Regions from separate parts of the Chromobacterium violaceum ATCC 12472 genome, predicted to be linked through region 1. Evidence: predicted binding sites of a transcription regulator. Region 1 holds the regulator's gene; the other holds the start of a gene.
What was found. The regulator FliA, encoded in region 1, starts transcription of late flagellar genes. The targets are predictions, from matches to a motif close to GCTAAAGNTNNNNNNNNNNCNGCCGATAAT.
Positions count from the first base shown of each region.

Region 2: a site for FliA is predicted at 2,121-2,150, ahead of CV_RS19195 (flagellin). Genes of this name have one in related genera too.

Region 1 is NC_005085.1:1,063,702-1,068,691, forward strand. Features, by position in the region: gene CV_RS05030 (glycosyltransferase family 4 protein) at 1-1,597, opposite strand, end outside; gene CV_RS05035 (flagellar motor protein) at 1,622-2,371, opposite strand; gene CV_RS05040 (RNA polymerase sigma factor FliA) at 2,468-3,214, opposite strand; gene CV_RS05045 (MinD/ParA family ATP-binding protein) at 3,211-4,095, opposite strand; gene flhF (flagellar biosynthesis protein FlhF) at 4,086-4,990, opposite strand, start outside.
Region 2 is NC_005085.1:4,177,730-4,182,719, reverse strand. Features, by position in the region: gene CV_RS19205 (glycosyltransferase) at 1-999, shown strand, start outside; gene CV_RS19200 (flagellin) at 1,175-2,023, shown strand; gene CV_RS19195 (flagellin) at 2,199-3,047, shown strand; gene CV_RS19190 (flagellar protein FlaG) at 3,123-3,548, shown strand; gene fliD (flagellar filament capping protein FliD) at 3,585-4,955, shown strand.

The sequences.
Region 1 (4,990 bases):
GCAGCCAGGCCAGCTGGTAGCAGACATAGTCGGGCGCGATGGCCGGACAGTGCTCCAGCACCTCGCTCAGCCCGCAGGCGCCCAGCTGCGAGACCACCTGCAGCACGTGGGCGAGCAGGGGGGCGCTGGACAGCAGCGAGACATCGGCATAGGTGGCCGGCATCGGCAGCTTGCCGGCGACGATGTCCTCCGCCAGCGGAGTGAGCTGCAGCGTCACATCGCTCGCCAGCCAGCGGCTGGGATAGCTTTGAAACGCGCTCAGCGGCGGCAGGGGCGCCGCGGCCGGCTTGGCCAGGCCCGCGCCGAGCGCCTCCCGCTTGAGCGTTCTCCACCACGCGTCGTAGCGCGCCATCACTTTGCGCCAGCTGAAATGCGCCTGCGCCCGCCTGCGGCCGGCCTCCCCCTGCGCGCGGCAGAGGCCGGGGCTGCGCGCCAGCTCGCGCAGCCGCTGCGCCAGGCATTCCATGTCCACGGCCACGCCCTGGGCGCAGCACAGCGACACCAGATTGGCATCCAGCACCGGCAGCAAGGCGTCGATCAGGGCTGGCGGGGGGCAGGCCAGCGTGGGAATCAGGTAGCCGGTTTCGCCGTCGACGACCAGGTCGCGGTAGCCGTCGAAGTCCGAGGCGAGCACCGGCAGGCCGGCGGCCATCGCTTCGACGATGGAAAGGCCGAAGGTTTCCTGATAGTTGTCGACCGGCGAGACGAAGACGTCGGCGGCGGCGAGCAAGTCGCGCTTGGCCTCGTCCTCGACGTTGTCGCACAGCCGCACGCATGTCTGCAAACCCAGTTCGCCTATGGTCTGGCGCAGGCTGGCGATCTCGCCGGCGCTGCCGCCGCCCGCCAGCAGCAGCCGCCACTCCAGCGGCGGCGTATCCGGGCCGGCCGGCTCCGCGCGCAGACGGGCGAGGGTGTAGAGCAGCGGCGTCAGGTCGGCCTTGGTGACCGGCGAAAAACGGCCCAGATAGAGCAGGCAGAACGCCCGTTCGGGCAGGCCCAGCTTTTTTCGGCAGGCTGCGCGGGCCCGCGGGATGAAATAGCTTTCGTCTATGCCTAGCGGCACCCACTCCGTGCGCGGCGGCCGGCCCGGCTCGCGGTGAAGCGCCAGATAGTGCCGCATCACGTCCTCGCCGGCGCGGGAGGTGCAGAAGATCGCGTCTCCCTCCCTGAGGGGGGCCTGGCACAGGCGGCGTATCTTGTCGCCCAGATCGACGTCGTTCAGGCTGTGGGTGGGCGCGGTGAGCGGAAAGGGATGGGCCGCGTGGCGGGCGCGCAGCTCGGCCATCTTGGGCAGATAGAAAAACGCGTCGCCGAGATGGAAGGCGTCGAAGTCGGTGGCGGCCAGCGCGTCCGGCAGGTTCAGGTGGTGGGACAGCACCACCCGGTTCAGCGTGTCTTCATCCAGCGAATTTTCCAGCTGTTGCCTGAGCAATTGCAGATTGCCCATCGTCGGGCAGAACAGCTGGATCTGATCGAATTCGCCGAAACGCAGCAGCGCTTGCAAAAAACCGAAATTGCCGACCAGCCGGCCGATTTTCAGACTGCTGTCCGCGGACTCGACAAAGGAGTCTATGCTGCCGAAAACACGCTGTCTCATGCTTCCGTCCCGGGCGGTTTGAGATTATTCGTGCATCGCCAGGAAGCCGCGCAGCCGGCTCTCGATGATGCGCGGGTTCTCGCCGTTGGCGATCGCCACCACGCCTTCCACCACCAGCTCCTTCATCGCCAGTTCCGACGCCACCAGGTGCTTGAGCTTGTTGGCCATGGGCAGGAAGAACAGGTTGGCCGAGCCGACGCCGTAGACGGTAGCGACGAAGGCCACCGCGATGCCGCCGCCCAGCTTGGACGGGTCGGACAGGTTCTCCATCACGTGGATCAGGCCCAGCACCGCGCCCAGGATGCCCATGGTCGGCGCGTAGCCGCCGGCCGACTCCCAGATGCGCGCCGCCTGCCTGCGGGCGTGCTCGAACATGCTGATCTCCACCTCCATCACCGCGCGCAGCGTGTCCGGCTCGGTGCCGTCCACCAGCATCTGCATCGCCTTCTTGGTGAACGGGTCGCGCTGGGTGGCGATCAGGCCTTCCAGCGCCAAGAGGCCGCCCTTGCGCGAGGTCTGGCTCCAGTTGATGACCTCGCGGATCATTTTCTCGTGGTCGAAGTTGGGCGGGCGGAAGATCCAGCGCAGCATGCGCAGGCCGGCCATGAACTGCTTGGGCGTGCTTTGCAGCATCACCGCGCTGGTGGTGCCGCCGATCACGATCATGAAGGCGGTCAGCTGCATCAGCGAGCCAATGCTGCCCCCCTCGATGGCCTGGCCTGCGATGATGGCGGTCAGGCCCATTACAATGGCGATAAGACTGATCTTGTCCACAAGAAGGTTCCGTTATCGATCTGGTCTGAGACCCGTTGCCGGGCCCTCCCTTAGAGCCTGTTTACGATCTCTTGCTCGTAAAAAGATCACAGGCTCCTACAGCCAGTCTTTCAGTTTTGCGCGCAGACGGGCGATGGCCTGGCTGTGCAGTTGGCAGACGCGGGACTCGGTGACGCCGAGCACCGCGCCGATTTCCTTCAGGTTCAGCTCCTGCTCGTAATACAACGCCATCACCAGTTGGTCGCGCTCAGGCAGGAACTTGATCGCGCTGACCAGCTGCCGGCGGAAACTGTCGTCGGACAGGGCGGCCAGCGGATCCGGGGAGTCGTCGTCGGCGATATTGGTCACCGGATTGTGGCTGCCCTCGTCGTCGCCGCCGCCGAAGTCTTCGAAATGCAGCAGCGTGGTGCCCTTGCAGTCTCCCAGCATGTCCTGGTATTGCTCCAGCTCCACGCCCATTTCCGCGGCGATTTCCGACTCCAGCGGCGCGCGGCCCAGCCTCTGTTCCAGCTTGGAAATCGCTTCCTCGATCTGGCGCGAGTTGCGGCGCGCCTGGCGCGGCAGCCAGTCTTCGCGGCGCAGCTCGTCCAGCATCGCGCCGCGGATGCGCTGGCTGGCGAAGGTCTCGAACTGCACCCCCTGCGCCGGATCGAACTGGCGGGCGGCCTCGATCAGGCCGATCATGCCGACCTGGACCAGATCGCCCAGCTCCACCGACGCCGGCAGCCGCGCGATCATGATGCTGGCCAGCTTGCGCACCAGCGGGGCATAGGCTTCCACGTCGATCTCGACGCTGGGGGCCGCTGCCGCGTAGCCCGATCGGCGGAAGGACGGAAAGGTCATAAGGGTTTGGCTCCATCCGCCTCGGCCCAATCGCGCGAGGCGGCAATCAGCAAGTCCATGTATCCGGTACTGTCGCGGCTGGTTTCCGGCGCGTCCCATTGCGGCAGCACCGCCGACAGCTGCGAGAAGGCCGCGGCCGCCTCGCTGTCCGGGAAGGCCTCCATCAGCGGCCGGCGCAGCGTCTGGCTGCGGCGCACCGCGTTGTCGTGCGGCACGAAGCCGACCCAGCGCAGCGAGACGGTCAGAAACTCGCTGGCGACCGCCGACAGCCGGGTGAACAGCTCGTGCGCCTCCTCCAGGTGCCGCGCCCGGTTGATCAGCACATTGAAGCGCTGGCGGCCGAAGCGGCTGGCCAGGCGCTTGATATTAGCGTAGGCGGCGGTCAGCGAGTCGGCATCCGGTGTTAATACCAAGACCAGATTGTCGGCCACGCTGGCCGGTATCGGATCGCGCACCGGATCGGGCGCGTCGATCAGCAGCGCCGAGGCGTCCCGTTCCTGGGCGCCGAATTCGCTGCCCAGCCGCAGCCACAGCTGGGTGGAGAATAGCGCGCGCTGCTCCGGCTGCGCATAGAGATTGATCAACTGCACGCCTTGCCGCGACCCCACCATCATCTCGTCCAGGCCGCCCACGCTGACCACCTGGCTTTCCAGCGTGGCGGTGGCGGGCACGCCCAGGCGGCGGGTCTGCACCTGGCCCAGGCAGCAGTCCACCACGATGGGGCGCAGGCCGGCGTAGGCCAGGCCCAGGGACAGCTCGGTCACCACGGTGCTGGTGCCGGCGTGCTCGGAGCCGATGAAGGCGAAGCTGGGCGCGCGCTGCCGCTGGGCGGCGAGCCGGCGGAGACTGGCGGCCTGGTCCTGCATGGCGTTCATAGCCATCCGGCCTGCGCCGCCTGCATGATGGACATCTCATCGGCCTGCAGCGCGAACGGCGAGGCGATCTGCTGGGCGCGCATCGCGCGGTCGACCAAGAAGGCGGCGTTGGCGGAATGCAGGTCTTCCGGCACGCGCTGGCCGTTGGTGACGTAGTAGAGCTTGAGCCGGTTGCGGATGATCACGTCCAGGCTGGGCCCCTGGGCCACCGCCTCGTCTATCTTGGACAGGATGCAGCCGGCGAGGCCGTCGCCGCGGTAGCGCTTCACCACGTCCTCCAGCGTGTGGCCGTCGGTGTTGGCGGCCAGCAGCAGCAGCCGCTCGATCGGGCGGCCGGCGGTGCGCAGCATGTCGATCTGCGCCAGCACGCGCGCGTCGCGCTGGCCCATGCCCACGGTGTCGATGAACACGATGTGGCGGTTGGACAGGTCGGCCAGCGTCAACTGCAGATCGCCCTCGTTCTGGATGGAGAACACCGGCACGCCAAGGATCTTGCCGTAGATGCGCAGCTGGTCCTGCGCGCCGATCCGGTAGCTGTCGGTGGTGATCAGCGCCACGTGCTGGGCGCCGAAGCGCATCGTCGCGCGCGCGGCCAGCTTGGCCACGGTGGTGGTCTTGCCGACGCCGGTGGGGCCGACCAGCGCGAAGATGCCGCCGCGGTCCATCACCTCGCGGTCGGCGTCCGCGCACTTCAGATTGTGCGCCAGCGCCGAGCGCGCCCATTTCACCGCGACCTCGGCTTGGTACTGCGCCGGCATCTTTTCTATCAGCTGGCGGATCAGTTGGGCGGAGAAGCCCATGGCCAGCAGGTGCTTGAACAATTCCAGCCGGTTGGGCGCCTTGCCTTCCATGTCCGACCAGGCGAAGCTGGCCAGCTGGCTTTGCAGCAGGCTCCTGAGCA
Region 2 (4,990 bases), 1.6 Mb from region 1:
CGCAAGCGGGTGCTCGGCATCCCGGTGCCCGGCGGCAGCGGCGAATACCGTCTCAGCCAGCCGCTGTCGGTATTGCAGGAGAAGGGCAAGCTGGATGGCGAAATCCACCAGCCTGACGAGGGCATCCCGACCGTGGTGGAACTGGCGCGGCAGGCGCCGAACACCATTCTGCTGCATACCGGCATCAGCGACTACATCTATGAAACCATGGATGCCTACCGCAAGTTCATTCCGGACCTGCGCATCGTCTTCGGCCTGGACGATCTGGTCGGCGGGGTGCCGGAGAAGAGCAGCCTGTACGATCACTGGAGCCGCCATTATCCGGATGCCAAGCAGCGGCTGCGCCGGGTGTTGAAGCTGTGCGACGCCGCCGTGGTGTCGACCCAGCCTTTGGCCGACTTCATCCAGAACATGGTTGGCGAGGTGACCGTCGCGCCCAACCGGCTGCGCAAGACGATCTGGGGCGATTTGAAGTCGCAGCGGCGCGTCGGCGCGAAGCCGCGCGTCGGCTGGGTGGGCGCCAGCCAGCACCGCGGCGACCTGGAGCTGATCTATGAGGTGTTGAAGGCCACTCACAAGGAAGTCGACTGGGTGTTCATGGGCATGTGCTTGCCGCAATTCCGACCCTTCGTCGCCGAGATGCATCACGGCGTGCCTTTTGCCGATTACGCGGCCAAGGTGGCGACGCTGAATCTGGATCTGGCGGTGGCGCCGCTGGAGATCAATCCTTTCAACGAGGCCAAGAGCAATCTGCGTCTGCTGGAGTACGGCGTGCTGGGTTGGCCGGTGGTGTGCACCGACATCTACCCGTACCAGACCAATAACGCGCCGGTATGCCGCGTGCCCAACCGGGCGGAGGCCTGGATCGAGGCGATACGCGCGCGGGTGCATGATCTGGACGCGCTGGCGAAAGAAGGCGATGCGCTGAAGGCCTGGTTCGATCGCGACTACTGGCTGGAGGAGCATTACGAGGAATGGTTCCGGGTCCTGCACGGTTGAGCGGGATGCGGCTCCGCCCCCGGACAGGTTCCGGGGTTTTTTTTTTATTCAAGGGAGGATGGTTCGATTAGTTGGCAGTTTTGCCATTTTCATCAAAGTTTCCCCGCCATGGCCGATCTGATCGGCAACAGGCAATTATTTTGGTGAGCCCGCTGGGCTGATTAAGAGGAACAAAATGGCAATTACCGTCAATACCAATACCAGTTCGCTGCAGGCTCAGCTGAACCTGAATGGCTCCCAGATGGCGCTGTCCAGGTCGCTGCAGCGGCTGTCTTCCGGCCTGCGCATCAACAGCGCCAAGGACGACGCGGCCGGTCTGGCGATTTCGCAGACCCTGACCTCGGCCATCCGCGGCAACAACCAGGCCGTCAACAACGCCAACGACGGCATTTCCGTCGGGCAGACGGCGGAAGGCGCGCTGGGGCAGATCGCCAACAACCTGCAGCGTATCCGCGAAATCGCGGTGCAGGCGTCCAACGGCTCGGTCAGCAACACCAACCGCTCGCAGCTGCAGAACGAAGTGGATCAGCTGACCCAGGAAATCTCGCGTATCGTGCAGACCACCCAGTTCAACGGCACCTCGCTGTTGTCCGGCAGCGCGGTGCTGACTTTCCAGGTCGGTTCCTCCGGCGCCAGCAGCAACCAGGTTTCGGTTTCCTCGGTGGACATGACTTCCGCCGGCGTCCTGTGCAGCTACAACTCGTCCTTGACCAATACCGGCACCATCAGCGTGCTGAGCCAGGGCAGCGCTTCCGCGGTGCTGTCGAGCCTGGATCACGATATCGCCGCGATCTCGAACGTGCGTTCCACCTGGGGCTCGGTGCAGAACCGCTTCGACGCGGTGGTGGCCAACCTGCAGAACTATGTGCAGAACCTGACCGCTGCCAATAGCCGTATCCTGGATGTGGACTTCGCCTCTGAAACCGCGAACCTGACCAAGAACCAGATTCTGCAGCAGGCCGGCTCTTCCATCCTGAAGCAGGCCAACTCTTTGCCGCAGGCCGCGCTGACGCTGCTGCAGTAAGCGCAATCGATGGCGCCGCAGTCTGCCTGGCAGCCTGCGGCGGATTGGGGATTGGCAAAGGGATTTGCAGTATTGATGCAAAAATTCACATCCGGGGCATAAAGTTCGGATCGCCTTGGTCGATAAGTTGTGTAAGCAAGCTGTTTTGCCCACCTAAAGCACCAGGAGAGTCACCATGGCTATTACCGTCAATACCAACGTATCCTCGCTGCAAGCGCAGCTGAACCTGAACAATTCGCAGATGTCGCTGACCAAGTCGCTGCAACGTCTGTCTTCCGGCCTGCGTATCAACACCGCTAAGGACGACGCGGCCGGTCTGGCGATTTCGCAGACCCTGACCTCGGCCATCCGCGGTAACAACCAGGCCGTCAACAACGCCAACGACGGCATTTCCGTCGGGCAGACGGCGGAAGGCGCGCTGGGGCAGATCGCCAACAACCTGCAGCGTATCCGCGAAATCGCGGTGCAGGCGTCCAACGGCTCGGTCAGCAACACCAACCGCTCGCAGCTGCAGAACGAAGTGGACCAGCTGACCCAGGAAATCTCGCGTATCGTGCAGACCACCCAGTTCAACGGCACTTCGCTGTTGTCCGGTAGCGCGGTACTGACTTTCCAGGTGGGTTCGTCCGGCGCCAGCAGCAACCAGGTTTCGATTTCCTCGCAGGACATGACGTCCGCCGGCGTGCTGTGCAGCTACAACTCGTCCTTGACCGCCACCGGCACCATCAGCGTGTTGTCGCAGGGTAGCGCTTCCGCGATTCTGTCCGCCTTGGATCAGGACATCTCCCAAATCTCGAACGTGCGTTCGACTTGGGGTGCGGTGCAGAACCGGTTCGACGCCGTGGTGGCCAACCTGCAAAACTACGTGCAAAACCTGACTGCCGCCAATAGCCGGATTTTGGATGTAGACTTTGCCTCGGAAACGGCTAACCTGACTAAGAACCAGATTCTGCAACAGGCTGGCGCGTCTATCCTGAAACAAGCGAATACTCTGCCCCAGGCAGCGCTGACGCTGCTGCAATAACAGTAGTACACTGATGGTATAGCCAGTCGCAGCTCCGGTTGGGCAGCCGGAGCTGCGGTCACGAGGAGCGTGATCATGCAAATCCCTTCCATCTTATCGCCTTCCGTTCCGACGACATCCGCTCCAGTACAGCGTCAGCAGCTGGTAGAGCTGGCGCAGGCTCCGACCAGCGACCAAAACCAGCAGGTGCTGGCGGAAACGACACAGGCTGTTGCCGCGGTTGGGCAGAACCAGCAGCAACAGGCGGCTGCGGATTCGGAGCAGAAGCAGCAGTCGCTGACCAAGCAGTTGGAAGACTCGGTCAAGCAGTTGAACAACACGGCTTCGTTGTACAACAGCTCCTTGCTGTTTTCGGTCGACAAGGACACCGGCGCCACCGTGGTGAAGGTGGTCGACAAGGAAAACAACAAGGTTATTCGTCAAATTCCGTCCGAAGAAGCGTTGCGCATCGCCAAGGCGATCGGCGACTTCAAGGGACTTTTGCTGAAGGACAAGGCCTGACCTCTTTGTCCCGATGCGGCTAAACATGGGGATGACATGGCAGCCATTACCAGTTCCGTGGGTGCATTGGATGTACAAGGCATAGTCAGTCAGTTGATGGCGATAGAGCGCAGGCCGCTCAACGAAAGCCAGCAACGCGCCGACCAATACAACACCCAGCTCAGCACCGTAGGCAAGCTCAGTTCTTCGCTGTCCGCGCTTCAAACCGCGTTGACAGGGCTTTCCTCCGGCCGTTTCCTGCAGGTGTTCAAGGCCACGGTCAGCGACGCGTCGATGGGCGCCGTGTCCACCACCAGCGGCGGCAGCTCCGGCACTTACCAGATCGATGTGAAGAATCTGGCCACCAGCCGCCAGCTGGTGTTCGATCAGGTCGGCACCAGCACGATCACCGATCCCAAGGCGGCCATCAGCGGCGCGCCGGACTCGATCTCCTTTCAAGTCAATGGCAAGACCCAGACGGTGACGCTGCGCAGCAAGCCGGACGACGTGGTTTCGCTGCAGACCATCAACGACAAGATCAATGCGGCCGGCATCGGCATCAACGCTTCCGTGGTCCAGAACGGCTCGCAGTACAAGCTGGTGTTGGGCTCGGTGGAATCCGGTCTCGACAATCAATTCAAGATCGTCGCCGGAAGCAATAGCAGCGACTCGGGCGGCACCAGCGGCTCCACGCTGGCGGGCCTGTCGCAGAGCCCCACCGCGGGAACGGAGTCGCGGGATGCCAGCAATGCCAGCCTGACCGTCAACGGCGTCGCCATCAGCGCCGGCAGCAACAAGGTGACCAGCGCGGTGGCCGGCGTGGAGATAGATCTCTACAAGGCGGGCAGCTTCACGGTGTCGCTGTCGCCGGACAGCGCCGGCGTGGCCAAGAATCTGCAGTCTTTCGTCGACGCGTACAACCAGGTGATAGGCGACGTCAAGGCCGCGCGCAGCGGCGCCCTGAAGGGCAACGCGTCTATCCTGGACATCCAGGGCAAGCTGCAGCAGGTCCTGGCCACCCCGGTGGCCGGCGTCGATCCGGTGAATTCCATCGCTTATCTATCGCAGGCCGGCATCTCTCTGCAGAAGGACGGCACGCTGAAGCTGGACCAGACCGCCTTCAACGACGCGATGAAGAAGGACAAGCAGGCCGTGGTCAATCTGTTCGGCAACGCCTCGAATACCGGTTTTGCCCAGCGCTTCAACCTCGAGATCAACGGCATGCTGGATCCCAAGGGCGTGATCGAGACCAGCAAGGCCACGATACGCACCAAGGTGAGCACGGAAACCCAGCTGCAAAGTTCCCTGCAGTCGCGCCTGGACACCAAGCAGGCGCAGCTGATCAGGCAGTACACGGCATTGAACAAGACCCTGGCCGAGATGCAGTCCGGCTCGTCCAGTCTGTTCAATCTGATTTCCAGCAAGTAAAGTGGCGGACCGGATGGCATGGCGCTGTCCGGTTT